Regions from separate parts of the Vibrio penaeicida genome, predicted to be linked through region 3. Evidence: predicted binding sites of a transcription regulator. Region 3 holds the regulator's gene; each other region holds the start of a gene.

What was found. Region 3 encodes CRP, which controls carbon source genes, mostly activating them, when cyclic AMP is high. Its sites were predicted from a motif close to TGTGANNNNNNTCACA; they were not measured.
Region 1: the regulator CRP is predicted to act here: its motif matches at 1,770-1,785, upstream of LDO37_RS16145 (CTP synthase).
Region 2: the regulator CRP is predicted to act here: its motif matches at 7,944-7,959, upstream of dinG (ATP-dependent DNA helicase DinG).

What each region holds. Positions count from the first base shown of each region.
Region 1 is NZ_AP025144.1:3,587,740-3,598,129, reverse strand. It holds gene relA (GTP diphosphokinase) at 1-648, shown strand, start outside; gene mazG (nucleoside triphosphate pyrophosphohydrolase) at 848-1,654, shown strand; gene LDO37_RS16145 (CTP synthase) at 1,870-3,510, shown strand; gene eno (phosphopyruvate hydratase) at 3,588-4,889, shown strand; gene ftsB (cell division protein FtsB) at 5,048-5,335, shown strand; gene ispD (2-C-methyl-D-erythritol 4-phosphate cytidylyltransferase) at 5,348-6,073, shown strand; gene ispF (2-C-methyl-D-erythritol 2,4-cyclodiphosphate synthase) at 6,084-6,560, shown strand; gene truD (tRNA pseudouridine(13) synthase TruD) at 6,564-7,616, shown strand; gene surE (5'/3'-nucleotidase SurE) at 7,915-8,661, shown strand; gene LDO37_RS16110 (protein-L-isoaspartate(D-aspartate) O-methyltransferase) at 8,662-9,288, shown strand; gene LDO37_RS16105 (peptidoglycan DD-metalloendopeptidase family protein) at 9,299-10,231, shown strand; gene rpoS (RNA polymerase sigma factor RpoS) at 10,291-10,390, shown strand, end outside.
Region 2 is NZ_AP025144.1:1,232,953-1,243,342, forward strand. It holds gene LDO37_RS05795 (NAD(P)/FAD-dependent oxidoreductase) at 1-131, shown strand, start outside; gene LDO37_RS05800 (DUF1365 domain-containing protein) at 128-886, shown strand; gene LDO37_RS05805 (SAM-dependent methyltransferase) at 880-2,109, shown strand; gene LDO37_RS05810 (DUF2878 domain-containing protein) at 2,129-2,653, shown strand; gene LDO37_RS05815 (chalcone isomerase family protein) at 2,650-3,201, shown strand; gene LDO37_RS05820 (DUF3833 domain-containing protein) at 3,198-3,713, shown strand; gene rsmS (pleiotropic regulatory protein RsmS) at 4,068-4,241, opposite strand; gene LDO37_RS05830 (primosomal replication protein) at 4,238-4,789, opposite strand; gene LDO37_RS05835 (TSUP family transporter) at 4,786-5,565, opposite strand; gene dinG (ATP-dependent DNA helicase DinG) at 5,587-7,662, opposite strand; gene LDO37_RS05845 (porin) at 8,177-9,139, shown strand; gene LDO37_RS05850 (YccT family protein) at 9,200-9,850, shown strand; gene LDO37_RS05855 (error-prone DNA polymerase) at 10,001-10,390, opposite strand, start outside.
Region 3 is NZ_AP025144.1:381,099-391,488, reverse strand. It holds gene LDO37_RS01895 (LysE family translocator) at 1-590, opposite strand, end outside; gene LDO37_RS01890 (aminotransferase-like domain-containing protein) at 712-2,103, shown strand; gene LDO37_RS01885 (hydrolase) at 2,100-3,116, shown strand; gene LDO37_RS01880 (YheU family protein) at 3,132-3,344, shown strand; gene LDO37_RS01875 (phosphoribulokinase) at 3,501-4,370, shown strand; gene crp (cAMP-activated global transcriptional regulator CRP) at 4,614-5,246, shown strand; gene rlmB (23S rRNA (guanosine(2251)-2'-O)-methyltransferase RlmB) at 5,344-6,081, opposite strand; gene rnr (ribonuclease R) at 6,099-8,558, opposite strand; gene LDO37_RS01855 (DUF3413 domain-containing protein) at 8,835-10,390, shown strand, end outside.

The DNA.
Region 1 (10,390 bases), 930 kb from region 3:
TATGCGCTGAAACGATTCAATGTGAATACGCCAGACGAGCTCTATGCCGGTATCGGCAGTGGTGATTTGAGAATCAATCAAATCGTCAATCACATCAATGCATTGGTGAACAAACCCACCGCCGAAGAAGAAGACCAACAAGCGCTAGAGCGCCTTCAGGAAAAAGAGAACAAAGCCCCAGCTCAAAGCCGCCCGAAAAAGGACGCGGTGGTTGTTGAAGGTGTGGACAACTTAATGACGCACCTAGCGCGTTGCTGCCAGCCCATACCGGGCGATGAAATCTCAGGTTACATCACTCAAGGGCGTGGTATTTCTGTTCACCGAAGCGACTGTGAACAGCTTGAGGAGCTAAGGCACCACGCGCCAGAGCGTATCATTGATACCGTCTGGGGAAGTGGTTTCGTCGGTTCCTACATCATTACAGTTCGGGTTGAAGGTCTAGAGCGAGGCGGCTTGCTAAAAGACATCACCACCTTGTTTGCCAACGAGAAAATCAAAGTCACCAGCATGAAAAGCCGGACGGATTACAAAAAGCAAATGTCGATAATGGATTTCGATTTAGAAGTCACTAATGTGGAAATATTTACTCGGGTGACGAAGCGAGTTGAGCAGATCAAGGATGTGATGTCGGTGAAACGATTAGGCTAACTTTCACTTCGCATTTGCCATTTTTACTGCGTTAACGGCGCTTATTCGCTCCATCACATAGCCAGCTATGCTCAGGAGTCTCACTCGCTTGTTGCCTTGTAAAAACGGCAACTGCTTTGCGAAAGAGAGCAGTCAAATGAAAGGCGAGCAGTTATATTGCTCGCCTTTTTCTTTATATAACTTTGTCAAAGGAACAAAAATGAGTCATCCAATTGAACAGCTTAAGCAAATTATGGAACAACTAAGAGATCCTGATGGGGGCTGTCCTTGGGACTTGAAGCAGGACTTTGACACTATTGTGCCTCACACCATTGAAGAAACGTACGAAGTGGTGGATGCCATTCATAAGCGTGATTGGAGCAACTTGAAAGAAGAGTTGGGTGATTTGCTGTTTCAGGTCATCTTCTACAGTCAATTGGCAAAAGAGCAAGATTTGTTCGATTTTGATGATGTAGTAGAAGGTGTGAATGAAAAACTGACTCGACGTCATCCACATGTTTTTTCAGATGCAGAATTTGCCAGCGACGCTGAAATCAATGCGAATTGGGAGCAAGAGAAAGCCAAGGAAAAAGCGGAGAAAGGCACCTCTGAAGAGAGTATTCTCGACGCTGTGCCCACGTCTTTACCCGCGATGTCCCGTGCAAACAAAATTCAGAAAAAATGCGCCCAATACGGTTTTGACTGGAAAACGTTAGGTCCCGTCGTTGATAAGGTTCAAGAGGAAATCGATGAGGTTATGGAAGAAGCACTGCAAGTCACGCCCGATCAAAATTTAGTGGAAGAGGAATTGGGTGACTTACTCTTTGCCGTAGTCAATTTCTCTCGTCATTTGAACGCAAACCCTGAATCTGCGCTCAGCAAAGCCAACACTAAATTTGAACGCCGCTTCAGGCTGGTGGAAGAGAAAGTACGAGCGGAAGGCAAAGTCCTTGGGGAGTGTTCTCTTGAAGAACTCGATACGCTTTGGGACGAAGTTAAAGTGGATGAAAAAAGAAAAAGCGGATAATTCACTGGTTCTACCAATACTGAAAAACACGAATTTCTTTTGCAGTAGCACGTAAAGTTATCTAACGTATTGAAGTTTGCTGATTTGATTTGAAGCAAAAAATAAAAATATTGAGTGTGATAAGTTTCACGTTGTGGCGGTAACGGCCTTCTGGTATATTTGCATCCCGTCCAGAAGAATTCCATTTCCCTCATTCAACCAATTTCAGGTTAAACATGACGACAAATTACATTTTTGTTACTGGTGGGGTTGTATCCTCTCTAGGTAAAGGTATTGCAGCAGCTTCTTTGGCCGCTATTCTTGAAGCTCGTGGTCTTAAAGTGACTATGATGAAGCTTGACCCTTACATCAACGTTGATCCAGGCACAATGAGCCCTACTCAGCATGGTGAAGTGTTCGTCACGGAAGATGGCGCAGAGACAGACCTAGACCTTGGTCACTATGAGCGTTTCATTCGCACCAAGATGACTAAGCGTAACAATTTTACTGCAGGTCGTGTTTATGCAGATGTTCTACGTAAAGAACGTCGCGGCGATTACTTGGGTGCAACGATTCAGGTTATCCCTCACATCACCAACTCAATCAAAGACCGCGTAATTGCAGGTTCTGAAGGTCACGATGTGGCTATCGTTGAAGTGGGTGGCACAGTAGGTGATATTGAATCTCTACCGTTTATGGAAGCCATTCGTCAGCTAGCTGTTGAATTAGGTCGTGAGCGTGCAATGTTTATGCACCTGACTCTTGTACCATACCTTGCAGCAGCGGGCGAAGTGAAAACCAAACCGACTCAGCATTCTGTTAAAGAGCTGCTGTCTATCGGTATCCAGCCAGACATTCTTGTTTGCCGTAGTGACCGTATCATTCCTGCAAACGAGCGTAAGAAGATTGCCCTTTTCTGCAATGTGTCAGAAAAAGCGGTTATCTCGATGAAAGACGTAGATTCTATCTACAAAATTCCTCAGTTAATTAAAGCTCAAGGTCTTGATGATCTTGTGTGTACTCGTTTTGGCATAGATGCTCCAGAAGCGGATTTGTCTGAATGGGAACAGGTTATTTACGAAGAAGCGAACCCAACTGCAGAAGTTACTATCGGCATGGTGGGTAAGTACATCGAACTTCCTGATGCTTACAAATCGGTGAACGAAGCGCTGAAACACGCGGGTCTTAAGAATCGCCTGAGCGTGAAAATCAAATACGTCGACTCTCAAGACGTCGAAACCAAAGGTGAAGAAGCGCTTGAAGGTTTGGATGCTATCTTGGTTCCTGGTGGGTTTGGCGATCGTGGCATCGAAGGCAAAATCCGTGCAGCGCAGTATGCACGTGAAAACAACGTACCTTACCTAGGTATTTGCTTGGGTATGCAAGTCGCATTGATCGAATACGCACGTAATGTCGTGGGTATGGAAGGTGCGCATTCAACAGAATTTAACAAAGAGACACAGTACCCTGTGGTAGGTTTGATCACTGAGTGGGTTGACGGTGAAGGTAAAGTTGAAGAACGTACCGAAACTTCAGATCTTGGTGGTACTATGCGTCTTGGTTCACAGCTATGTCACTTAGCGAAAGGGACAAAAGCACGTGAAATGTACGGTAGCGCAACGATTCATGAGCGTCATCGTCACCGTTATGAAGTGAACAACAATCTTCGTCCACAAATCGAAAAAGCAGGTCTAAAAGTATCTGGTTTGTCAGCAGACAAGAAACTGGTCGAAGTGATTGAGAACCCAGCTCACCCATGGTTTGTAGCGGCTCAATTCCACCCAGAGTTCACTTCAACACCTCGCGATGGTCACCCACTATTCGCAGGTTTCGTAAAAGCGGCTGGTGAATTCCAGCGTGACGAATTAGAGAAGTAAAAGGATACGGGTAGTCGCGAACGCAGTGCGGCTACCCTTTAAATTTGACATTTATATTTGAACGAGAGGAAACATTAATGTCTAAGATCGTTAAAGTTCTAGGTCGTGAAATCATCGACTCACGTGGTAACCCAACTGTAGAAGCTGAAGTACACCTAGAAGGCGGTTTCGTAGGTATGGCGGCTGCACCATCAGGCGCATCTACTGGTTCTCGCGAAGCTCTTGAGCTGCGCGACGGTGACAAAGCACGTTTCCTAGGTAAAGGTGTTCTTAAAGCAGTTGACGCTGTAAACGGCCCAATCGCTGAAGCTCTAGTGGGCAAAGACGCGAAAGCTCAAGCTGACGTTGACGGCATCATGATCGACCTAGACGGAACAGAGAACAAATCTCAGTTCGGTGCTAACGCTATCCTAGCAGTTTCTCTAGCGAATGCTAAAGCAGCAGCAGCAGCGAAAGGCATGCCTTTGTTCGAGCACATTGCTGAGCTTAACGGCACTCCTGGTCAATTCTCTATGCCTCTACCAATGATGAACATCATCAACGGTGGTGAGCACGCAGATAACAACGTTGATATCCAAGAGTTCATGATCCAGCCAGTTGGTGCTAAGACTCTTAAAGAAGCGCTACGTGTAGGTGCTGAAGTATTCCACAACCTAGCTAAAGTTCTTAAGTCTAAAGGCTACAGCACTGCAGTTGGTGATGAAGGTGGCTTCGCTCCTAACCTTAAGTCTAACGCTGAAGCACTAGAAGTTATCGCAGAAGCTGTTGCTAATGCTGGTTACGAGCTAGGCAAAGACGTAACTCTAGCTATGGACTGTGCTGCATCTGAGTTCTTCGACAAAGAAGCTGGCATTTACAACATGAAAGGCGAAGGTAAGACTTTCTCTTCTGAAGAGTTCAACCACTACCTAGCTGAGCTAGCTAACCAATTCCCAATCGTTTCTATCGAAGATGGTCTTGACGAGTCTGATTGGGCTGGCTTCAAGCACCAAACTGAACTACTAGGTGACAAGCTTCAACTAGTAGGTGACGATCTATTCGTTACTAACACTAAGATCCTAGCGGAAGGTATCGAGAAAGGCGTTGCTAACTCTATCCTTATCAAGTTCAACCAAATCGGTTCTCTAACTGAGACTCTAGCTGCAATCAAGATGGCTAAAGACGCAGGTTACACAGCTGTAATCTCTCACCGTTCTGGCGAAACTGAAGACGCAACTATCGCTGATCTAGCGGTAGGTACTGCTGCAGGTCAAATCAAGACTGGTTCTATGAGCCGTTCTGACCGTGTTGCTAAGTACAACCAGCTAATTCGTATCGAAGAAGCTCTAGGTGAAAAAGCACCTTACAACGGTCTTAAAGAAGTTAAAGGTCAAGCTTAATTCTTCACTGAATTAAACGCTTAGCTTTCATGCTTTAAAAAATGCCTCGCATATGCGGGGCATTTTTGTATCTGCTTGACCAAACCTCTGCCGTTCTCTTCGCTCTAACCGCCTGAATATGGTATATATGCCCCTACGTTTTTTTCTTGGATGACACCATGCGATTCTTTGCCATAGTCTTAGTCGGATTACTGATTGCTTTGCAATATGCTGTTTGGTTCAGCAAGAATGGCGAGCTAGATCTGGCGTCAACTCAAAGAGACATCGCCATCCAAGAAGATGTGAATGAGAAGCTGCGTCAACGCAACCAAGAAATGTTCGCGGAAATTGATGATCTTCGCCAAGGTTTGGATGCCATCGAAGAACGAGCTCGAAATGAGCTAGGGTTAATTAAAGATGACGAAACTTTCTTCCGTATTATTGGCGAAGAAAGCAGTTCCAGATAATCAGATAAAGTAATGAAAAAAACAGATTCTCAAACAGGTTCTCATGCAGATGGTGTGATAGCCATCGTTCCAGCGGCAGGTGTTGGTAGCCGCATGCAAGCAGATTGCCCAAAACAATATCTCACCATTGGTACTCAAACCATACTAGAGCACACGGTTCGCCTTCTTCTCTCTCATCCACAGATCGAGCATATCGTGATAGCAGTGAGCGAAAATGATGAGTATTTTTCTGACCTTGCTATTGCGGAACACTCGAAAATAACACGAGTAGCGGGTGGCGTTGAGAGAGCCGATTCGGTTCTTTCTGGATTGAATCATATAAATACTCACTTTGCACAAAACGAGTGGGTTCTGGTACATGATGCCGCGCGTCCATGTATCACACTTAGTGATATTGATAAGCTTATAGCGGCATGTAAAGAACACGCTGTTGGCGGAATTTTGGCTGCGCCTGTCAAAGACACCATGAAACGCAGTGATGCTAGCAAACATATTAAAAATACAGTGGAACGTGAAAACTTGTGGCATGCGCTAACACCACAAATGTTTCGCTGTAAAAAGTTGCAAGAGGTTCTTAATGAGGCACTTGTACAAGGTGCGCTTATTACAGATGAAGCCTCGGCTATGGAGCGATGTGGTTATCAACCTCTATTAGTAACAGGTCGCTCTGACAACATTAAGATTACTCAACCAGAAGATTTAGCACTCGCTGAGTTCTATCTGAGCCGGAATGATTAAGGAATACAAAATGATTCGAATTGGACACGGGTTCGACGTGCATAAATTTGGTGGTGAAGGACCGGTTATCATTGGTGGGGTCAAGGTGCCTTACGAATTTGGTCTTGTTGCCCATTCCGATGGTGACGTGGCGCTTCACGCTCTATCCGATGCACTACTTGGTGCTATCGCGGAAGGTGATATAGGTCGTCATTTTCCTGATACCGATGATAAATGGAAAGGTGCAGATAGCCGTGCATTGTTGCGAGACGTATACCGCCTAGTTAAAGAAAAAGGCTATGTCATTGGCAACGTCGACGTCACGATAATTGCTCAAGCACCTAAAATGGCACCTCACATTAACGCAATGTGTGAATCCATAGCAGAAGATCTAGAAACTGATATCAGCAACGTTAATGTGAAAGCGACGACGTCTGAACGTCTTGGTTTTACTGGTAGAAAAGAAGGCATTGCGACAGAAGCAGTAGCTTTAATCATCAAGAAGTAAATTATGAACGATATTCTCGCCCCATTTGCGTATTCGAATGGAAAGCCTCAAGCCGAGGCAAAGCTAAAAGCACAGCCGCAACATTTTGTTGTGAAAGAAGACTTGGGTTTTTCATTTACAGGTGCTGGAGAGCACTTAATGCTGCTCATTCGAAAAACAGGTGAAAATACCAGTTTTGTTGCGAATGAATTGGCTAAAGCATGTGGCGTGAAATCAAAAGACGTCAGCTGGGCTGGCTTAAAAGATAGACATGCCGTGACTGAACAATGGTTAAGTGTCCATTTGCCCAAAGGCGATACTCCCGACTTTTATGCATTTTTAACGCAGTATCCCAGCATCGAAATTCTCGATATAACCCGCCATAACAAAAAATTAAGACCGGGTGATTTGAAAGGCAATTTCTTTGAGATAACACTGACTCAGGTGACGGATATTCCGAGTGTGATATCACGCTTGGAGAATGTTACTCGCCATGGTGTGCCAAACTATTTTGGTGCGCAACGTTTCGGACGTGATGGGAACAACGTAGAAGAGGCTCGACGTTGGGGACGAGAAAATGTGCATACTCGCAATCAAAACAAGCGCAGCTTGTATCTTTCTAGTGCACGTTCGTGGATATTCAATCACATTCTTTCCAAGCGAATTGAATCGGGCGTGTGGCAATCTCCACTGATTGGCGACATCCTTTTAAATGCAGAAGGCACACTTAAAGTGACAGAGACCAACTTTGCAGACAGCGAGCAACTTGTCTCTAACGGAAAAGCCGAAATAACAGCGGCAATGGCGGGTGATAACGCACTGCCAACATCCGATACTGCACTGAATATAGAGCAGCCTTGCTTGGACGCTGAGCCTGATTTGATGGCACTTATTCGCGGCAACAGAATGCGACATGAACGTCGGGTAGTACAGCTTTTCCCTAAAAAATTAGCGTGGGATGTACAGGATAATGAGATCGCACTCAAATTCTGGTTACCTTCCGGATGTTTTGCTACTTCTATTATGCGTGAATTGGTGAATGCTGAGGAAGAAGAGCGTCAATTTTCGCCTTCTTAGTGCTTAACCTGAACTCGGGATAACAACTTGCCTTCTAATGGCTCTTCTCACTGAATACTGCGTTGAACCCTCTCCCAATAACCCGTTATTGGTTCGTGGTTTCGCCTTGTCTTAAGTGAAAATTTCTCATTAGAATGTCTCGATATAAAATTTTTATTTATTTTATTGGGTTCGCTAACCTCTTATCCCGAGTTCAGGTTACTTAATCTAGAAAGCACTTAACATAGAAAGTACATAACCTTAAAAGCGCATAATCTTCGTAGCGTATTAACCCTTTCGGTATTGGGTAGAGATATAGATGAAAATATTATTGAGCAATGATGATGGTGTTCATGCTCAAGGCATACATGAACTAAAGCGTGCACTGTCAGATATTGCTGACGTTATTCTTGTTGCTCCAGATCGGAATCGTTCCGGTGCGTCCAATTCCCTGACGCTTGAAACACCCTTACGAGTCATTGAACTAGAAAAAAACGTGTATTCAGTGCAAGGAACACCAACAGACTGCGTGCACTTTGCGTTGAATGAGTTGTTGAAAGAGGATAAGCCTGATCTTGTTGTCTCTGGGATAAACCATGGTGCAAATTTAGGTGATGATGTCCTGTACTCAGGAACCGTTGCAGCAGCGATGGAAGGTCACTTTCTTGGGGTTCAGTCGATAGCAATATCGTTGGCGGGAAAACATCATTTTGAAACCGCTGCACATGTCGCAAAACAATTAGTTGAGCAGCATCTTATCCATCCTATTCCGACCAATAGACTGATTAATGTGAATGTTCCCGACATTCCGATTCATGATCTTGAGCCTTTCAAAGTAACAAGGCTCGGTGCTCGCCATCATGCCGAAGACATGATTAAGCAAAAGGACCCAAGAGGACATGAAATTTATTGGTTAGGCCCTCCTGGAAAAGAACAGGATGCAGGGGAAGGAACCGATTTCCATGCAATTTCAAATCGATTAGTGTCTATAACGCCACTGCAAGTAGACTTGACGGCGCATGAATCTTTACCAGGCATGGAGCGTTGGTTAAAGGGGAATAGGTAGATGAGTCATCCACAAGCCAATAAATTAATTGAATTTTTGCAGGGAATGGGTATCCAAGATATCAATGTATTGGATGCTATTCGACGATTGCCAAGAGAGTCTTTTGTTTCGCAAGCAATGATGCATCAGGCTTACGATAACAACGCGTTGCCCATTGGAGCAGGACAGACCATTTCTCAGCCCTACATTGTGGCAAAAATGACTGAACTCCTAAACCTCCGTACTGACAGTAGAGTACTTGAGGTGGGCACGGGATCGGGCTATCAAACTGCAGTATTGGCCCAACTGGTGGATCATGTCTATTCTATAGAGCGTATTAAATCGTTGCAGTGGGATGCGAAACGCAGGTTGAAACAACTGGATATCTATAATGTTTCGACCAAACATGGTGACGGTTGGAAAGGCTGGGCAGCAAAAGCCCCATTTGATGCCATTATTGTTACAGCCGCAGCCAGTGAAGTACCAACAGCGCTCGTGGACCAGTTAGATGAAGGGGGGATCTTAGTGATCCCTGTCGGCGAAGCCGAACAAACTTTGATAAAAGTACAAAAACTTAACAATGAGATAGTTACAGAAGTGATTGAAATGGTTAGATTTGTACCATTGGTTGCGGGTGATTTAGCTTAAAGGGTATTGAGTGTCACTGAAAATAACAGCTTCGCTTTTTCAAATAATTCTCGCTACTACTCTGGTAGGGTGTGCAGCGCACAGCCCTGCACCAGTTTCTAGCCTAGGGAAGAATTACGAGCAAGTAGAACGTGGCAGCTATCGCGGTAGCTATTACGAAGTCGAAAAAGGTGACACCCTATTTTTCATTGCTTATGTCACGGGCAAAGATGTTAATCAACTCATTAAATACAATAGACTTTCCTCTCCCTACACGATTCACCCCGGTCAAAAAATCCGATTATGGCAACCTGCTTATGTCGCACCAGATTTAGCTGGCTCGGGTTCTGATTCCGTTAAAGTAGCGGCAGCGACAACCGCATCGGCAGCAACGGTAGCGACAGCAGGGGCTGCCACAGCGACAGCTGCGAGTGTTCCCAATTCAAAAGCGAGTGAGCCGAAAAAGAAAGAAAAGTCACAGGTTAAAAAAGAATCAACAAAGAAGCTTGATCAATCCAGATCAAAGGAGTATGTTGAAAATAAAAGTAAACAGGTTGTTAACAAACCTGTTAAGACAACAAAAAAGAATAATACTAAGATTTCTAAGTGGTTATGGCCTACCAAGGGTCGAATCACAAAAGGTTTTTCCACAGGAGAGCAGGGAAATAAAGGGATAGACATTGCGGGACAGCGAGGTCAATCCATAGTCTCTACTGCGGAAGGAACAGTCGTTTATTCAGGTAACGCGCTGCGCGGATATGGCAATCTTGTCATCGTCAAACATAATGACAACTATCTCAGTGCTTATGCCCATAATGAACGCTTGCTAGTAAAAGAAGGACAAAGTGTAAAAGCTGGTCAGAAAATCGCAACAATGGGTTCATCTGGCGCCAACAGTGTTCGTCTACACTTCGAAATTCGCTATCAGGGAAAGTCAGTGAATCCTAAGCGCTACTTGCCCTAGTTACAATTCAACGACATTGATAGTAGTAATGTCTTGCGAACTCGCCAGGGGGAGGCACTATGAGTATCAGCAATGCAGTAACGAAAGTCGAAGAAGAGTTTGAAGTTGAAGCGGTTGCAATGGAACAACCTTCCGCAGAAACAAGAGCTCTGACACCTG
Region 2 (10,390 bases), 850 kb from region 3:
GTTTCAATTCTACTTGGTACTGCGGGGCATATTGGTACAACGGGTTCCACGAAGATGGGGTTCGAAGCGCGCTGGATGTCGTTGACGGTATTAGGTTGCTGAACTCGGCCTCAGAGAAGGAGGTTGCATGATTTTCTCTAGTTGTATGCTAGATGGTGAAGTGACTCATAGGCGATTTTCTCCAATAAAACATAGCCTGAGATACCCACTTTTTATGCCGTGCTTAGATCTAGATGAGATCGATGTTCTGAAAGAAAAACTTATTGGTTTTGGAGACAAGGCGTGGCATTGGGCTCGATTTCGAAGAGAAGACTACGTAGGGACTGGAGATCTAAAGCTGGCAGTTCAGAACAAAGTGTTTGAACTTACAGGTGTTAGGCTGAAGGGTAAGGTAAAAGCGGTTTGTCATTTACGTTACTTCGGTTTGTATTTTAGTCCAGTAAACTTTTACTACTTGTATGACGAGGCAGGAAATTGGAAATATTTGCTCGCGGAGGTGAGTAATACGCCATGGAATGAATGCCACTACTATGCGATTGATTCTAACGCTGGTAGTGAAAGGGAAAATTGGCGTCATGATAAAGAATTCCATGTATCTCCTTTCAATCCAATTGAACAAGAATATGTATGGTCACTCAAACCTCTAGATAAAAAGTTAATGATTCATCTGGAGTGCCATCAAGAAGAAAAAGTATTTGATGCTTCTATGGCAATGAATGCAATACCTCTGAGCAGAATGACTCTGATTAGATACCTACTGAAAACCCCTGTTATGGCATTAAAAATCGTCATTGGTATTTATTGGCACGCCCTTAAATTGTGGGTTAAAGGTGCAAAATTTTATTCTCATCCAAATAACAAAAAGAAGGAGACACCCTCATGCTAAATAGCCGTTCATATGCATCCGAAGGTGTACTTAGTGTTCGTCAACAAGCTTATCGTACATTGATTTTTAGAATGCTTTCTCAATTGTCGACTGGTCATATAACAATCACTGAAAGCTTTGGCGAGCGGGTGGAGTTTGGTGACGGATTGTCTGACTTACACGCTGTTATTGAAATTCATGAACCTAAGTTTTATGAGAGGCTTCTAAAAGGTGGCAGCATCGCAGGAGCCGAAGCGTATATGGATGGTTGGTGGGACAGCCCTAATTTGACAACTGTTACACGCATCATGGCTGAGAACCTTGACACCTTAGATGCTGTTGATAGCAAAGTGAGTTGGATTCAAAAGCTAACCTTACAATTTTCGCATTGGCTGAATCGCAACTCCTTGTCGCAGTCAAAAGAGAATATAGAAGCGCACTATGACTTGGGGAACGATCTTTATAAGCTGTTTCTTGATGAAAACATGCTGTACTCCTCTGGTGTTTACAAAACGAAAGGTGATTCGTTAGCTGTGGCACAAATCAATAAGATGGATAGGCTTTGCAAGCAGCTTAAGTTAAATGAAAATGACCATGTGTTAGAGATCGGTACTGGTTGGGGCGGGATGGCGATATATATGGCTTCTCAATATGGTTGCCGTGTTACAACTACGACAATTTCTGAAGAGCAATATCAATATGCTAAAACGTCTATTGCTGAAGCAGGGCTAAACGACCAAATAACGCTGCTAAAGCGAGACTATCGTTTACTTGAAGGCGAGTTCGATAAGGTTGTCTCTATAGAGATGATAGAGGCGGTAGGTAAACAGTACCTATCTTCTTATATAGATAAGTGTTATTCGCTATTAAAGCCGGATGGGTTACTCGCGATTCAAGCCATCACTATTGCTGATCAAAGATTTGATAAATACAGTAAAGAAGTCGACTTCATTCAAAAATATATCTTCCCTGGCGGATTCTTGCCGTCGGTGACGCACCTTATGGATCAAATGACAAATAACAGTCAATTTGTGATCAGAGACTTATATGACATAGGGCAAGATTATGCCCGCACTCTGTCTGACTGGCATTACGCATTTAATCAATCCTATTCAAAAGTTATTCAGCTGGGTTATGACGAACGATTTGTACGTATGTGGCGCTATTACATGAGTTATTGTGAAGGTGGATTTCTTGCCAATACCATCAGTACTGTTCACTTAACTTTTCACAAAGTTCGATAAGTAACGAGCGAGTCGACAGATGATGCTTAAGTCTTTGTTCGATAAAAGTAATGGGTCTGTACTCCTAAGTAGTTTGTGGTTTCAGATACTTTGGTTTTTTGCGGTGATAGGGCGAGAAGACACACTCTTTTGGCTGATGTCTGGCAGCCTGATTACTTTGATTTATTGTATCTACGAAGAAGCTAAAAAACTTAAGCTAGTTATTGCAATTAGCTCTGTTGGTATTGTCATTGACTTTCTTAACTGGCAAACGGGCTTATTTACCTTCTCTAGCGATGCATTTCCGGTTTGGTTGCTTTTACTGTGGGGTTTATTTGGTTGGTACGCTGTTCAAATGACTTCCATAGTGAACCGTACTCCTCGCTACCTCGTATTAACTCTGGTGTCTGTATTTGGTGGTCTTAGTTATTTTGCTGGGCACAGGCTTGGTGCCGTGGAGTGGACATTTGGTGTTCCTTTGACACTTGCAGTTTTGTTTTTGGAATGGTTTTTGCTCGCTTATTTTGTAACCACATTACTAAGCTCTCGCTGGGGGAAGTTATGAATAAGTACATCGGATTTCTAGTTTTAAGTTTGTTGATAACGGCAAACGCTCAAGGCTCTACTCCAAATTCTCAAGACGATCAGAACTGGGATGGTTGGAAAACAGTCGGAAAATCGAGCTTGAGTTGGCTTTTTTTTGATATTTATAAATCAGAACTTAAAACGCCCAGTGGAGTATATGAAGAAAGTACGGATGTTTCCCCTCACCCGATGGCATTGCTCATTAATTACATGAGAGATATCCCTAAGCAGCAGTTGCTCGATGCAACTCAAGAGCAATGGGAACATCTAGGCTACAGCGAAGAGCAGCAACAGAATTGGATTTTAACACTATCGGATATTTTACCGGATGTGAGTAAGGGTGAGCGATTGGTGTACATTTCAGACGGAGAGAAAGGGCAATTTATCTTCTATGATTCCGCCAATCAAACGACTCATTTAGGAGACATTACAAACGAACAGTTAAATGATGCCTTCTTATCCATTTGGTTTTCACCTGACACTGAATATCCAAAACATCGTAGACAATTATTAGGAAAGATTAGATGAGAACACTCCTAACACTTTGGCTTGCCGTTTTACTCAGTGCTTGCACAGCTGATGTTGAAGAATATCGCCAAGCAACGCCAGATTTTGATTTGTTTGGTTACTTTCAAGGTAGCACCAAAGCTTGGGGAATGATTCAAGATTACACAAAAAAACAAACCCGACGATTTTCTGTTGATCTTTCAGGGGAGGTCAACGGGAATACGTTGGTGTTAGTAGAAGACTTTATTTTTGATGATGGTGAAAAAGATCAACGTATTTGGACCATTGAGCGCCAAGAAGACGGTCGGTTTGCAGGCGAAGCAGACGATATTATTGGGCAAGCCGTCGGGGTTCAGGTTGGCAATGCTTTGCAATGGAAATATGATTTTTTGCTTAAAGTAGATGGTTCTGAGTTAGAAGTACATTTCGACGATTGGCTCTATCGTCAAGATGAACGCCATGTCTTCAACCGAACGTCGATACGCAAACTAGGGTTAGAAGTCGCTGAAGTGACGATATTCTTTCAAAAGTAACTATACCCAAGTAACCTCAAAATGCTTGGTTCAGCGAGAGTTAACTGGCTTTCAGGCAAGGCACCGATATGAAGATCTAGTCATTCTAAATCAAGAATCGGTAACGTAGTATGAAAGCCAGTTAAACTCGCCCTTGGGAGCCCATATTCTGCTTCACTTCCTCGTCAAAGAACTAGGAAAGGACTCGTCATTCCACTGCGTTCTTTTCCTTGAATTGAAACAGAATATGAGGCTCTGAATCCAGCATCTTGAGGTCACTTGGGTATATCCTATTCCAAACGCATTTATTCGATAAAACGTTACAACGCGATATTCCTAAAAGAGTCGATTTGAGTCTATTTGATAAATTCGTTATTAGTTTTCTTTAGTTAAGCGTTTTTTTTGTAGGTCGGACTTTACAATCTCTAGAGCTGCCAGAGCGGTTTCAATATCCACTTCGTTCGACTCCAATAAGTAGATGAGATCAACAGCTAGCTTGATTTCGTCTGGTGCTGTATCTAAAGGAGAAGGAGAGTTGGAATGAGTCATACTTGATTACGCTCTCTATAGGTAATTTGGTTTTCAATTTTTAGCTTAGATTCTTGGCAGCGTTTAAGGCGCTGTTCTGCAGCTACCAGCGTTTGTTGAGCCTGACTCTGCATATATGCGGGAGCCGACTCAAGCGCATTGGACTTTTCGACGACGAGCTCCTTTAGCCGACGCTCCCATTCTTGGTGTTGTGCCATTTCTTGATAGAGCTGGTTGATTGGCTTCTGAAAATGGCTCGAATGCTTGATTTCACTTTTCCTGATCGTTTGCGTCGACAGCTCGCGCTGTATGGCTTCGAGCTGTGCCACCATTTGAGCCGTTAAATGCTCCGCTCTTAAAGGTGTTAGCCTTCCACTCTCTTGTTCTCTGATAATGGATTGAAAGGTGGATTCAAGCTCTTGGACACAAGGAACCAGTAAACGCGCTTTGCAGTGGAAAAGTCGCTCATCAAAAAGTGCCTGATGATGCTCGCCTCGTTGGCGGTCAAGTTGTGCCGCTTGAAGGCTTAACTGAGCAATATTTTCTTTCAGGGAACTGAAATTCTTCATAGAGTTACAAACCAAGCATCAAACGCCAGTTTACCAGCAAGTACAACCACGACGGTGACAAAGACAGGGCGAATGAATTTTGCTCCAAATTTGATAGCTGAATGAGCGCCTACGTAAGCACCTACCATTAAGCATACACCCATCGTAAGACCTAATACCCAATTAATGTGCCCTAAGAAAGCAAACATAACTAAAGAGGTAAAATTACTGGTGAAGTTCATGGCTTTGGCTAAACCGGAAGCCAGCAGAATGTTCATTTTGTACAAAGCCATACTGCTTACTGTCCAAAATGCACCTGTTCCAGGGCCTGCTACTCCATCATAGAAACCTAAAGTTAGGCTTTGTAGCCATTGTTTTTTCGTAAGGCTAGGGCATGGCTCTGGTACCGCATTATTTGATGCTTTCACTGGTTTGTGGAGGATCGTATATAAAGCGGTAATTAAAATAACAAGAGGCAGAACTTTCTCCAACCACTCCGTGCTGATGGCGTCGACGGCAAAGGTTCCTATGGTCGCACCTATGAGTGTGCCAATGAATGCCTTCTTCCAACATTCTGGCTTAAATAACCGCTTCTTATAGTAGGTGAGAGCGGCTGTAGAAGAGGCAAAGGTTGCTGCGAGTTTATTCGTTCCTAAGGCGATATGCGGAGGCAAACCTATCGATAGTAACGCGGGGACAGTAAGCATTCCGCCGCCACCAGCTACCGCATCAATAAATCCTGCAAGAAATGCCACAAGAGCGAGAACAACCAACATCGTTGGTTCTATAAATTCCATATGATTGCTTATTATTTGTTATTAATAATCGATACGTCTTTTGAATGGGGGTAATGAGTCTATTAAAGACTTGCCATAACGCTTTGTGACGAGTCGCCTGTCTAGGATGACGACTCTACCAGAATCTCGTTCCTTACGCAGCAATCTACCGACAGATTGAATGAGCTTTTTGCTGGCTTCTGGCACAGAAATTTGGAGAAATGGGTTTCCTCCTTTCCTCTCGATATACTCCGCATGAGCCTCTTCTACTGGAGAGGTGGGAACCGCAAAAGGAATTTTAGTAATAATTAGGTTTTCTAATAATTCACCAGGTAAGTCTAACCCTTCTGAAAAACTCCCTGTTCCAAAGAGAATGCTGGTTTTTTTCTTACTGCAGTAAAATTTATGTTTCTTGAGGATCTCGTTGCGCGAGGTTTCGCCTTGGACTTGTAGCATCCATTTATTTTTCTTTGCGAGTTTCTCTATACCTTGCTCTACTTTATTCATTTGCCAATAAGAGGCAAACAAAACCAAGTTGGCCTTCCCCTCTTCTATATAGGAGGGAAGAGTTTCAATTAAACAATCGGTAAACTCGCTGGCTTGTGGCTCGAATTTAATTTTAGGTATGTAGAGCTCACCCTGATTTTGGTAATCAAAAGGAGAGGCGAGTGCAAGAAATTGTGTGCCGTCTTCCTTTTTCTCGCTGATCCCCGTCTGACGGCAGAAAAATGAAAAGGAGTTGAGGGCTCTCATCGTGGCAGAGACCAAAACAGCACCCGCGCAGCGACTCCACAATAGTTGGTCTAGTTGCCAGCCTACCTCTAACGGAGATACCGATATAATAAAGTCGCCCTCTCGCTCTTCCGAGGTTTCGACCCATCGAGCTAATGGTGCACCTTTCTCTCTTGTAGGCTCTGCCATTAAATGCCAAACCTTCGATAAATTTTCGTATCTTTGCAAGAAGAACCCAATCTCAGCCAATGCGGGCTCAGCTAAACGATTTGATAACTCTCCTTCTTTTACGCGCTCGGAAATTAAATCGGCGATCTTAGCTAGAGCTTGCGCGCCCTTTTTACTCGCTTTCTTAAGTTCCTGAGATTCATTTTCTAGCCATGTCGGTAGCTCGCCGTGCTCAAAGCGGTAACTTTTTTCAACAAATAGCGAAGGGTCGAATTGTTTCGCCAGTTGGTTGAGGCTGGGTATTAGATGTTGTATCGAATCTTGAAGCTCATTTCTAAATCGACTTACTCGCTTGTCATCAGCTAGGGAGCACAGCTTTGCAGACTGTGAATTTAACTTCTCTAACCAAGACGCCACTCCTTTTAAACTTGCCGAAGCAGATGAGTGATCACGTGCCACTTTAGGGAGGTGGTGGGCTTCATCAAAGACAAAAATAGTCTGTTCAGGCTCCGGAAGAATAACTCCGCCTCCTAATTCAGCGTCTGCCATGACTAAGCTGTGATTTGCGATAATAACGTCGACTTTATCTAACTGAGAGCGTGCTTTTTGAAAAGGGCAGTCGCGGTGAGAAGGTAATGTTGCATTACAGCTGTGTTTGTCGCTGACAATACGTGACCATAAAATATCTGATATAGGGGTTGACCATGAGTCTCGCTCCCCATCCCATTTATTTGAACTTAATTGAGAGTACATTTGCTGCAACGTTTCTATATCGCTGCTCGATGGCTTGTTTTCAAAAATAGCGATTTGTTGATCTGAGCTCCCACTTGCTATGGCTAGTTTTTCAGCACAGCAATATCTTTGCCGACCTTTTGCTAATGCAAATGAAAACGGAACATCGCTAATTCTACGAAATAGTGGGAGGTCTTTGTGAACCAGTTGTTCTTGTAGCGCAACTGTTGCGGTAGAGATCACTACCTTCTTCTTACTAAAAGACGCAAAAGGGATGGCACTCATTAAATATGCTAAAGACTTACCGATTCCTGTTCCAGCTTCGGCAACAAGCATTCTATTTGACTTGTGATACTGTCCTGCCAATGTGCGAGCAATCTCTGATACGAGATAGTTTTGTGCCCGTCTTGGTATAAAGTTTTCTAAATGATTTTGCAGATTGCTATAGCTGCTGCGAATGGACTTTTGAATCGTTGTATTAAGCATTTTCTGCCTCTGATTTAACCGCGCGAGATTGTAGCACAATCCTGCTGTTGCATGTGTTTTCGTCAGAATGGCGTGCTTTTTAGGTAAATCTAGATCTCAATCACAAAAAAAAATTGAACGATCATGGGGTTAGGTAAAGTCGTTAAAAAGTATAGATAATAATATCAAGAAACCCTATTCAATAGAATTATCGGCTAAATTTGTTGTGATAAGTTTGATTTATTAATTTTTTGTGCTGAAAAAATAAAAACAACAGGAAAAGATTTTTTATGAAAATGTGATGTGATTTCACTCTAAAAGTTTATGTTGTCAATGTAAGTCATTGAATTTTATTTATTTACGATTTTTTATTTTTATTTTTTTAGTCATTTGACATGTAGCGGATTCTTCTGCAATCTTAACATCGAAATTTAGAGGAGTTGTGCCTTAAGCAAATGCTCGAGAACCGACTCTAATAAAACTAAATAAGGGAACCGAAAAGGAATTCCCAGCTAAGAAAAGGCAGTGGATTATTATGAAAAAGACTCTAGTAGCTCTAGCAGTTATGGCGGTTGCAGGTTCTGCAAACGCTTCTATCGAACTTTACAACAAAGATGGCGTTACAGCTAACCTTAAAGGCGACATCGAAGTTCGTTACAAGAAAGGCTTTGCTAAAGATGGCGCAAAGCACTCTGACGCAGAACTAACTCAAGAAGTTGATGATGCGGATTTCGCATTTGACCTACGTTACGCAGTGAACGACGATCTTCAAGTAGGCGGTTTCTTCGAAGTACAAGACACTGGTTCTAAAACTGGTGACGCGTACATCGGTTTCTATTCTGCTTCTATGGGTGACATCGTATTCGGTCGTACAGCAACTATTCTTGATGACCTAGGTATTGGTAGTGACTACCTATTCGGTGTTACATCTAAAGTAGATAACTTCGACTTCTCTGGCGATGAAGTTGTTAAGTACACCCTTGATAAGGGTCAATTCTACGGCGGTATTGCGTTTCTTCAAAACAAATCTGCTGATCACGAAAAGCTAAAAGACGCGGATAGCAGCCACGTTGATGCTAAGCTTGGTGCACGTTTTGGTGATCTAGATGTTCAAGGTTTCTTTGGTAAAACTAAAGGCGTTAAGACTGGTGGTGATTTAACTATCCTAGCATTGGAAGGTGCTTACACTATCGACGCACTTAAGCTGGAAGCTAGCTTTAGCCAAGGCAAACTTGATGAGTCTGGTTCTACAGTTAAAACTAACATCGTAGGTGCAGCTGCTACTTACACTATGGATGCCTGGACTTTCGGCGCTGGTCTATCTAACTCAAAAGCTGATACAGATGGTGCAGATGCAGTTAATAATTCATTCATCAATGCTGGTTATGCTCTAACTTCTAATGTAACAGCTTACGCAGAAGTTGGCTTTACTACAGCTAAAGATACTGAAGACAAAAATGGCACTGGCTACGGCTTCGGTGTTAAAGCGTCATTCTAATTCGCTTTAAAGTATTGTATAAAAGCCACCTTAGGGTGGCTTTTTTATTATGGAGGATTCATGAAGTTTAGGAATACGTTTATCGTTCCTTTGACAATGTGCTTTTCTACTTTTTTAAGTGCAGCGCAGTTAGAGCTAAAATCAGGTGTCGACCTTTTGGTATTGAATGGTATGGAGAGTTCAGAGTTTGAAGAAGGCTTCAAGCTATCTGAAGGGACCAATCAGGCTGTAGTTAAAATGTCCAAATCTTTTGGGACGGGTGGAAGTAAGGATATTTTTACCTCCAACCCATATATTGTGTCTTTCCAATCAAGTGGTAAAGACATTACGATTGCACATCCTAAAGTTTATAGTGTTCAGCATGCTCGTAATACTTTTAATAAAAGCCCCGAGTGGTTAGTGTATGAAGACGGTAACTTGATTGAAAGTCAGTCTGTTTTTTTAGAAGGGAAAGGGGGCTTTGTTCCTTATTGGGATGTGAAAGCACTAGTTCGCGATTATAACGAGAAGCAGGGCATTTCATTTTCAGCGACAACTGCTGTAGTAGCTGCGACGACAAAAGCAGCCCCAGTCGCTAAGCCTCAAAAATCGGTTGCTAAAGCGGCTCAAGGGGAAAAACCTCAGACGTTAGAGCAATTGCAAGCTTGGTACTTGAAAGCGTCCAAAGAGGAGCGTAAGGCTTTTCGTAAATGGATGATCGACCAAGAATAAAGAATTATATAATGAGAGCGGCTATTGCCGCTTTCTTGCTTTTTAAGTCTTCTCGTTTCATTCGTACGAATTAACCTCTTACTGGAAAGGGCATGAAGTACAGTTTTCATTTAATCCAATGGGTTATGCTGTTCTTATCCAAAGCTGATGTTAATGAAAGTCTCTTGATTGTGTTTTTAATTTGGATAAGTGGTTGGTCATGTCAGTCAGTTTTCCAGCAATTACATGTATAACTTCCCCTTCTCGTTCTAGAATCCCTTTTACCTTTAGAATCTTTGCCGTAAGGTAAGCTTGTTTTTGGGCTCTTGCTGTTGCTCCCCATACAACGACATTCACGTTTCCAGTGTCGTCCTCTAACGTGAAAAATGTGACTCCGGCGGCTGTGCCGGGAGATTGTCTGCCTGTCACTAAGCCAATCACAGTGATCAGAGATTTATGCGGCTTATTAGAGAGCTCTTGCATCCGCGTGAATTTCGGCAGCATACCTGCATTGGTTAACAATGTGACAGGGTGCTGGTTTAAAGAAAGCCCTGTAGCGGC
Region 3 (10,390 bases):
ATAAACACAACACAACTAGCGGTAAGCAAACCCATAGTGACATTAAAACACTTCCACGCAGTGACACTCGACAGCCATCGTCGAATCAAAGTACCGAAACCCACCCACACTGATGACGTATGCAGCTGTACAAGCCAAAAAATCATTCCCATAGCCACTACAGACCACCAGAATTGATCACCCGAAAATGAAAAGGTCCCTACAGCGGTAAGTGACATGACCCAAGCTTTGGGGTTTAGATACTGGAACAGTGCTGCTTCAAACAGAGTCATTGGTCTTGAACTATCATCATCGCGACCTGTTGGTGGCGCTGCTGTGCCAATTCGCCATGCCAATAGCAGTAAATAAGCACTGGATGCCACTCTCAGTATTTGCTGTACTTCTGGGTAACGTTCGAATACGACACCAAGCCCTGCCGCGATCAAGATCATTTGAGTCAAAAGCCCAAAGCCAATTCCAACAAAGTGTGGCACCGTTCGGCGGTACCCAAAGTTAGCTCCCGAAGCCGTCAACATAACGTTATTAGGTCCCGGGGTTCCAGTCATCACGGTTGCAAACAATGCGACCGAGGTAAAAAACTGCCAATCCATAAATTTGCTCCTCTTCACATTGTATCGATACAATTTGGTATTTAAGTTGAATAATTAAAATTGTGTGCACATATTGACCATAACAATGGAATAATCTCAGTGCAAAAGGTTTATTGTCACCATGACAATTGAAACAATCATCGTCGATAAAACGCTATCCTCCCCTTTGTATCATCAAGTGGCGGATGCCATTGCTCTGCAAATAGAAGAAGGCATCATCCGTGCTAACGATAAACTGCCAACCCATAGGGCATTAGCGGATAAGTTAGGGGTTACAGTCGGTACCATTACGCGTGCCTATGCAGAAGCCGAAAGGCGCGGGTTGGTCGAAGCGCGCGTGGGTGCTGGTACCTATATTCAAGATAATTCGAAAGCCAGTTGGGTATTTGAAGAGAGTGTGGAAGAAGCCGAAGAGTGTAATTTTGGCTACAACATTCCCCCTTTACTGGATAGAGCCGGTATTTTGTCGGAAGCAATGAATTCTCTGTCTCGCAATAACGCAGCGTTGAATCAATTTATGCTGTACCAAAAACCTACAGGTATCGATTCACATCGCAAGATCGTAGCCAACTGGCTGAAAACCCAAGGGGTTCATGTGCAAGCTCAAAAGCTGTTGTTTAGTAGCGGAGCACAACACGCGATTCAGATGGTACTAAGCGCATTTACGCGAGCGGGAGATACCATTTTATGTGAGAAACTCACCTACCCAGGACTACTGAGTTTGGCGCGGCAAAACCAGTTGTCCTTAAAAGGCGTAGAAATGGATGAAGAAGGCATTACGCCTATCGCTTTAAAATCTGCATGCAAACAGAACCAGTCAGCGCGCTTTATCTACCTTACACCCACTCTGCAAAACCCAACCACCGCGACAATGAGTGTGGAGAGACGTAAAGCCATTCTTGACGTCTGTAAACAATACCAAGTCATTGCTATTGAAGACGACGTTAACGGTCTATTACCAAAACAAGCGCCCCCTCCTTTGGTTAACTCTATGCCAGAACAAGTTATCCATATTGGTGCTTTTTCTAAGTGTTTAGCACCGGGGCTGCGTGTAGGTTTCGTGCAGGCACCTGATCATTTGTATCAGCAATTGAGTATGACATTGCAAAACCATAGCTGGATGATCAGCCCACTGTTAACCGCATTAACATGCCAAATGATACAAACCAACCAAGCCGAACATGTCATAGACACCATACGTAAAGAAATGGATGTTAGGCTCGCGCTGGCAAAGCAATACCTTGGTTCGTTCGATATTAGCTACCAGAAAGATTGTTTCCATTTGTGGTTAACGCTTCCAGAGCAATGGCGATTAAGTGATTTCGTTCAACAAGCGGCTTCAAGGAAAGTCATTATCAAATCAGGGGAGCTTTTTGTCCCTCCAGGTGGTGCCGTTCCTCCAGCTATTCGTTTATCACTCAGTTCACCAGTTACTCATCAACAATTGGAACAAGGGCTTAACGTTCTGGCAGAATTACTTCACAGCAACCCTATTTCGGACTTTTCATTATGACCCCATTTAAACCTGCATTTGGGTTAGGCAATGCGCACGTTCAAACGTTAGTCTCACGCTTTATCCGACGTAAGCCGTTGTTTGAACCAATAAGAGAAAGGCTTGAACTACCCGATGGTGATTTTGTTGATCTGGCGTGGAGTGAAGTCCCTACATCCAACACCTCCAAACCCATATTTATTTTATTTCATGGTTTAGAAGGCAGTTTTGATAGCCCTTATGCCAATGGATTGATGCACGCATTTGCGAAAGAAGGGTGGTTAGCTGTAATGATGCATTTTCGTGGTTGCAGTGGTGAACCTAACCGACTTCCTCGAGCCTACCATTCGGGTGAAACAGAGGACGCTCGCTTTTTCATCGAACACCTAACGCAACGTTTTCCTCGGCAAGTAAAAGTAGCAGTAGGTGTCTCCTTAGGGGGGAATATGCTGGTCAACTACCTTGCAAAGTACACGGAAAACACCCTGCTTAATGCGGCATCGGTTGTGTCCGCTCCACTGGATTTATTGGCATGTTCTCAGCGCATTAATCGAGGCTTTTCCAAAGTGTATCAAAGCTACCTGCTTTCATCACTCAAAGAGAATGCCGTCGCTAAGCTGCCCTTAGTTCAGAAAGTCTTGCCCCTGACAGAAAGAGAAGTCAACGAGATTGATTCCATGTTTGATTTCGATGACGTCATTACCTCTCGCTTACATGGGTTTGAGGATGCACACCATTATTATCAAACCTGTTCTGGGCTTCCGATGCTCAAAAGAATTCGGATTCCAACGGACATCATTCATGCACAAGACGATCCTTTCATGACAGAAGCGGTGATTCCAACTACGCCTCTTCCCAAACACGTAAAGTACCACTTGCTCCCTAAAGGCGGGCATGTAGGATTTGTTAGTGGTCACCTCTTTAAGCCAACATTTTGGTTAGAAGAAGCATTACCAGAACGTTTTTCTCATTACTTAAAAGAGGAAGCCTGTAACGCGCAGAGTGCGATTAATGGTAAGATTGCGACGACATAAAATTTTGAGGTATTTATGATCGTCCCTTGGGAACAAATTGAGACTGATACACTCACGAATTTAATTAAAGAGTTCGTACTAAGAGAAGGTACTGATTACGGTGCCAGTGAAATCAGCCTAAATGAAAAAGTGGACCATGTGCGTGCTCAACTGCAAAGTGGTCAAGCGGTTGTCGTGTTTTCTGAGCTTCATGAAACGGTTGATATACAAGTACATCCCAGTCGCTGAAATCAAGCGTTGATTCAAGCTCCGATTCATTGAGTTCAAGTAAAAGTGCCCCCTAATGGGTGTTTCATTCGATTACGTGATTAGGGCAGTGTTTATTATTTATACCGCTTCCCCTACACTGATTCCCTATAACGATAACTAGAGACAAGGACAGTCATGTCAGCAAAACACCCTATCATTGCCGTTACAGGCTCGTCAGGCGCGGGAACCACCACCACTTCTGAAGCGTTTCGCAAGATGTTCAATATGATGAATGTCAAATCAGCGTTAGTCGAAGGAGATAGCTTTCACCGATTTACGCGCCCAGAGATGGACGTGGAAATTCGCAAAGCAAAAGAGCAAGGTCGACATATAAGCTATTTTGGTCCTCAAGCAAACGACTTCCCCGCATTGGAGCAGTTTTTCCGAACTTACGGTGAAAAAGGTTCGGGACAAGTTAGGCGTTATTTACACTCATTTGATGAAGCGGTACCTTACAACCAAATGCCCGGTACATTTACTCCGTGGCAACAACTGCCTGAAAACTCGGATGTTCTATTCTACGAGGGGTTACATGGCGGCGTAATGGATGGCGATGTCAATGTATCCCAACATGTTGATCTACTGATTGGCATGGTACCGATTGTAAACCTCGAATGGATCCAGAAGTTTGTGCGAGACACACGCGACAGAGGGCACTCTAAAGAAGCGGTTACAGACTCTATAGTGCGTTCGATGGACGACTATTTAAACTACATTACGCCACAATTTTCGCGTACACACATAAACTTTCAGCGTGTCCCTACTGTAGATACTTCTAATCCTCTTGCCGCAAAAGGCATCCCTAGTTTAGATGAAAGTTTTGTTGTCATCCGACTTCGCGGCATTAAAAACGTCGACTATCCATACCTACTGTCTATGATTCAAGGGTCATTCATGTCGCGTCATAACACGCTTGTTGTACCCGGCGGGAAGATGAGTTTTGCCATGGAACTGATCGTCCAACCGATACTTCAACAACTCATCGAAACCGGTAAAATCGGCTAGTGATAAAAAGAAAAGTATGCAAAGTTGCCATAGCGTGATCATGTGCACATTTTTGCTTAGATAAACCCAGCCGTGTACCGATCAAAGTCAAGAAATCGTTTCAGAAAAAGGATACTATTTCTAACCGAAACATATGATAGCTTGCAGCATCAACTATAACACCCTATTCTAAATGACCAGTTCAATCTGGCTCAGTCGATACGGAAAGCTGCTGAGCAAACCCTGCAGAGGAAGAAAGATATTATGGTTCTAGGTAAACCTCAAACCGATCCAACATTAGAGTGGTTCCTTTCACACTGTCATATTCACAAGTACCCTTCTAAGAGTACTCTGATTCATGCGGGTGAAAAGGCAGAGACCCTGTACTACATCGTGAAAGGTTCTGTTGCCGTGCTTATCAAGGATGAAGAAGGCAAAGAGATGATCTTGTCTTACCTCAACCAAGGCGATTTCATTGGTGAACTTGGTCTATTTGAAGAAGACCAAGAACGTACCGCTTGGGTACGTGCAAAAACACCATGTGAAGTAGCAGAAATTTCGTTTAAGAAGTTCCGTCAGTTAATTCAAGTTAACCCTGATATTCTGATGCGCCTTTCTTCTCAAATGGCTAACCGTCTTCAAACTACTAGCCAAAAAGTAGGCGATCTTGCTTTCCTAGACGTTACTGGCCGTATCGCTCAGACACTTCTGAACTTAGCGAAACAACCAGATGCGATGACGCACCCAGATGGCATGCAAATCAAGATTACACGCCAGGAAATTGGTCAGATTGTTGGCTGTTCACGTGAAACCGTTGGTCGTATCTTGAAGATGCTGGAAGAGCAAAACCTGATTTCAGCACACGGTAAAACTATCGTGGTATACGGAACGCGTTAATAAAGAAAGCGTTTCGATTAAGAATAAAAAAAACCACCAACATCGTTGGTGGTTTTTTATTTCTTTTGCTTATCTCTGATGAAGAGGGCAACAAGCTCTAAAGAGAGCGTTGCCTTACCGCTTCAAACAAGCAAATTCCAGAAGCTACTGAAACATTCAGGCTAGACACACTTCCAGCCATCGGGATCTTAATCAAGTCATCACACGTTTCACGCGTCAAACGTCGCATACCATCACCTTCTGCCCCCATAACAACCGCCAATGGACCAGAAAGCTTCGCTTGATAAATGTCGTGAGTGGCTTCACCTGCCGTCCCCACAAACCAAACACCTTGTTCTTGCAACGCGCGCATGGTTCGAGCGAGATTGGTGACTCGCACTAACGGTACCGTCTCTGCTGCGCCACATGCGACCTTACTTACCGTTGCCGTTAAAGGAGATGAACGATCCTTAGGAACGATAACAGCGGCAACACCAGCCGCATCGGCATTCCTTAAACAAGCACCCAGGTTATGTGGGTCTGTTACGCCATCTAATACCAATAAAAGCGGCTGTTCGTGTTGAGCTAAGATTCCATCTAAGTCATTTTCATTCCATTGCTTAGCGGGTTTAACACGTGCAATGATACCTTGATGGCTTGCACCACTGGCTTTGTCATCCAACGCTTTTCTGCCCATTTGCTGAATGGATACTCCAACATTTTGCAATTCATTCAGCAACGGCAGCAGTCGCTCGTCTTGACGACCTTTTAAAACGTATGCCTCAATAAAGCGCACCGGATCTTTTTCCAGCACCGCTTTTACGGCATGAATGCCATAAATAAATTCGTTACTCATTACCTGACCTGTTCAGATTATTTCTGTTTTCCCTGAGACTTTCGATTTTTCGCTCGGGACTTCTTCTTGCGCGCTTTTTCAGATTTACTCTTCTTTTTCGCAGAGGAAGGCTCTTTCGAACCATCGGGACGCTTAGTTGGTTCAACCATCGCTTTCGCTTTTGCACCCGGCTTTCTCGATTTTACTGTTGCCTTCTTTTTACTGTGCGCTTTTTTATCAGACTGCGCCGCACGCTTCTTGGCTGTTTTGCCTTTTCCGCGTAGCTTACGGCTTGTTTCGACCAATTCAAAGTCAATTTGACGATCGTCTAAATTCACCGACAACACTTTTACTTTTACAGCATCGCCTAAACGATAGATATTACCGAAGCTTTCACCAATAAGCCTTTGACCAATCGGATCAAATTGATAGTAATCATTTGCAAGGGAAGAGATATGCACAAGACCATCAATGTGAAGCTCAGTTAGACGTACAAAAAAACCAAAGCCCGTAACATTGGCAATCACGCCATCCAACTCTTCACCGACATGATCTTGCATGTATTCACATTTCAGCCAATCTGACACGTCACGCGTGGCATCATCAGCACGACGTTCGGTCATGGAGCACTGCTCACCATACACATCCATATCATCAAAGGAGTAATGGAAACCACCAGTTGGGGTCCAGCGATCGGTATTGCGACCTTCTTCCTTGGCAATCAGGTACTTAATAGCACGATGCAGTAACAGATCGGGGTAGCGACGAATAGGCGATGTAAAGTGCGCGTATCGTTTTAGTGCCAGTCCAAAGTGACCCGCATTGTCAGCATTGTAAACCGCTTGCTTCATTGAACGGAGCAGCATGGTTTGAATAAGCTCTTTATCCTGACGCTCACCGATTTGTTTCATCAGGCTGGCGTAATCTGTAGGAGAAGGTTCTAAGCCACCCGTTAGGTTAAGCCCAAGCTCACCAAGGAAATCTCGAAAACCTTGCAGGCGCTCTTCTCCAGGAGTTTCGTGGATACGATACAGCGAAGGCTCTTTTGCTTTTTCAACCAAAGATGCCGAGGCAATATTGGCTAAAATCATGCATTCTTCGATGATCTTATGCGCGTCATTCCGAACCACTGGCTCAATGCGATCAATCTTACGGTCCGGGTTGAAGATAAACTTAGCTTCTACTGTTTCAAATTCAATGGCGCCACGACTATCACGAGCTTGCTTCAGAACGCCATACATTTTATGAAGCTCTTCTAGATGCGAAACCAGTGGTTGGTAACGTTCGCGGAGTTCTTCATCTCCATCCAAGATAGCACCAACTTTGTTGTACGTTAGGCGAGCATGAGAATTCATGACGGCTTCGTAGTGCTTGTATCCAGATAACTTCCCTGAAGCAGAAATCGTCATTTCGCATACCATGCACAAACGATCAACTTGCGGGTTTAAGGAGCACAGCCCGTTAGACAGCACCTCAGGGAGCATAGGAACAACCTGCGACGGAAAATAAACGGAGTTACCTCGATTGATGGCTTCTTTATCCAGAGCTGTATTCGGTCGAACATAATAGCTCACATCTGCAATCGCCACCCAAAGACGCCAACCGCCGCTTCGCTTCGCTTCGCAGTAAACAGCATCATCGAAATCTCGAGCGTCCTCTCCATCTATAGTGACCAATGGCAATTCACGTAAATCGACTCGCCCTTTCTTTGCTTCTTCTGGGACGTGTTCCGTTAGGTCGGCAATTTGTTTGTCGACCTCTTCCGGCCAAACATCAGGAATTTGATGGGTCCGAATGGCAATTTGAGTTTCCATACCTGGTGCCATATTTTCACCAAGCACTTCCAATATTTTTCCTGTCATACCTCGAGAGCGGCTTGCACGGCTTGTAATTTCGATAACGACAACATTTCCCATCCGAGCTCTACAACGGTGCTCTTTAGGAATAAGGATATCTTGGCTGATTCGGGAATCATCAGGCACCACATACGAGTACTCGTGCTCCATAAAGTAACGCCCAACAATTTGGGTCTTGCGCTCTTCCAATATCCGAACAAGGCGCCCTTCTTTACGACCGCGCTTATCTGTCCCCGTCGGCTGTACCAATACGTAATCACCATGGATGATGGTTTTCATCTGATGATGAGGCAGCAAAATATCATTATCTCTTCCTTTGCTACCTTCTGGTCTTACCCATCCAAATCCGTCTTTGTGTCCAATCACATGCCCTTTAGCCAGCTCAAGTTTTTCTGGCAATACGTAACATTGACGGCGAGTAAATACCAACTGCCCATCACGCTCCATCGCACGTAAACGTCGACGAAGCCCTTCATACTGCTCTTCCCCTTTCAGCTCCAGTGCATCAAATAAATCGTTTCGATTCATCGGCACATTTGCCTGAGTCAGGAATTCAATAATGAACTCCCGGCTAGGAATCGGGTTTTCATATTTACCGGATTCGCGCTCAGCAAAAGGATCAATAGGAGTGTTTTGAGACATAAGCAGGCCTGCTATAGATTGGATAGATCTTAAGTATATCTAAATCTGACGGTTACCGACAGCGCACACCGCTTTCTCAGGAAATATATCGCCACGTACGAGCAATCCACTACAAGTCAGTTATCCGTCATATTGGTCAATTTGTGACAATTCAGCGGCACATATATTCAGCTAAACAAAAGTTAGGCAATATATAAACAAAGCAAATACCTGCTTGAAACTTTGTATGGTTCTTTTGTAAGATGCGCGACTCTCTTTGTTCGTCCAATAATATTTATGTCATTTTCTAAACTTCGCGAGAATCTTCGCTTTAACTCGCGGTGGATTTTTTGCCTCTTAATATTGAACGCTGTTTTATTATCAGCGATAGGCATCCCTTATGTAAGCTGGATGGATATTCCAGAAGGTAGCTGGCTATCCTACCCTTACATTTTTTCTACCCAAATTGGGCTGTTTGGCCTGATGGCGTTGCTGTGCTCGCTTCCTTCTCTAATACTAATCTGGCTGCCAACACGGCTCTTTAGATGCATAGCCGTGTTACCTTTCATCGTCACTGCAATACTGGTTGCTGTCGATACCCAGGTGTATAACCAATATCGCTTTCATCTAAATGGCTTTGTTTTTGAGTTGCTGATTCAAGGTGGAGACCAAATCATTGATGTGTCATGGTTTACTTTACTCGTTGGTGGGGTGGTCTCTTTTGGCCTGATCAACGCTATTATCATGACTATTGTCTTAGCAAACCGTTGGATCGAAACAAAGAAACGCTACTTGTTACTTGGAATTTCGGTTTGGTTTAGTTGCTTGGTATTCAGCCAATTTACTCATGCTTGGAAATACGCCAATTTCGATCAAGTGATACCGAGTTACAGCCATCACTGGCCGCTTTATTTACCATTAACCGCAAATGATTACCTTGAGGATAACGGCTGGGTAGAGCAACAAGCAGGACGCGATGCTCATACTAAAATTTCTCACCAGAAAGTAACAAACTTGAACTACCCGTTGAAACCCATTCGGCAAGCTGAAAACGCAAAAACACCCAATATCTTGATGATTGTATTGGATGCATGGCGTTTTGATGATGCCAATGTGCAGGTAACTCCAAATATTGAAAAGTTTGGCCAGCGAAGCTTAGTGTTTAAAGAACACCTTAGTGGTGGCAACTCGACCCAAATGGGGATATTCAGTTTATTCTATGGCATCCCCTCCACCTATTGGGATGCGGTTCGATCCAGCCAGCAGCAACCCGTGTTAATGGAGACCTTGCACTCACAGAATTACGAAATGTCCATCCACGGATCTGCGCCTTTACATAGCCCACCATTCGATCGCACGGTATTTGCTGGCGTTAAAGATTTAACCGTTACAACTCCAGGCAATACACCAGCAGAGCGCGATCGTAAAATCACGGACGACTTCTTACAGTTCTTGGAAAAACGCAATCCAAACAAGCCTTACTTTGGATTCATGTTTTACGATGCCGCACACGGGACTTCTTTTCCAGCAGAGATGGAGACCCCTTTTACGCCTTATTGGGATCGCGTCGATCACGTTAAATTAAACAATGACTTCGACCCAACAGAGTACCGTAACCGCTATAGAAACTCGCTGTACTACATCGACAAATTGGTCGGTGAAATATTGGACGAGTTGGAAGCATCAGGTGAATTGGAAAATACCATCATCGTTATTACGTCTGATCACGGTGAAGAATTTAACGATTACAAAAAGAACTATTGGGGACACGGCAGCAACTACGCTCCCGCTCAGGTTCATGTTCCGTTCTACTTATATCACCCTGAAAAAGAAGCCGATATTATTCACACCAG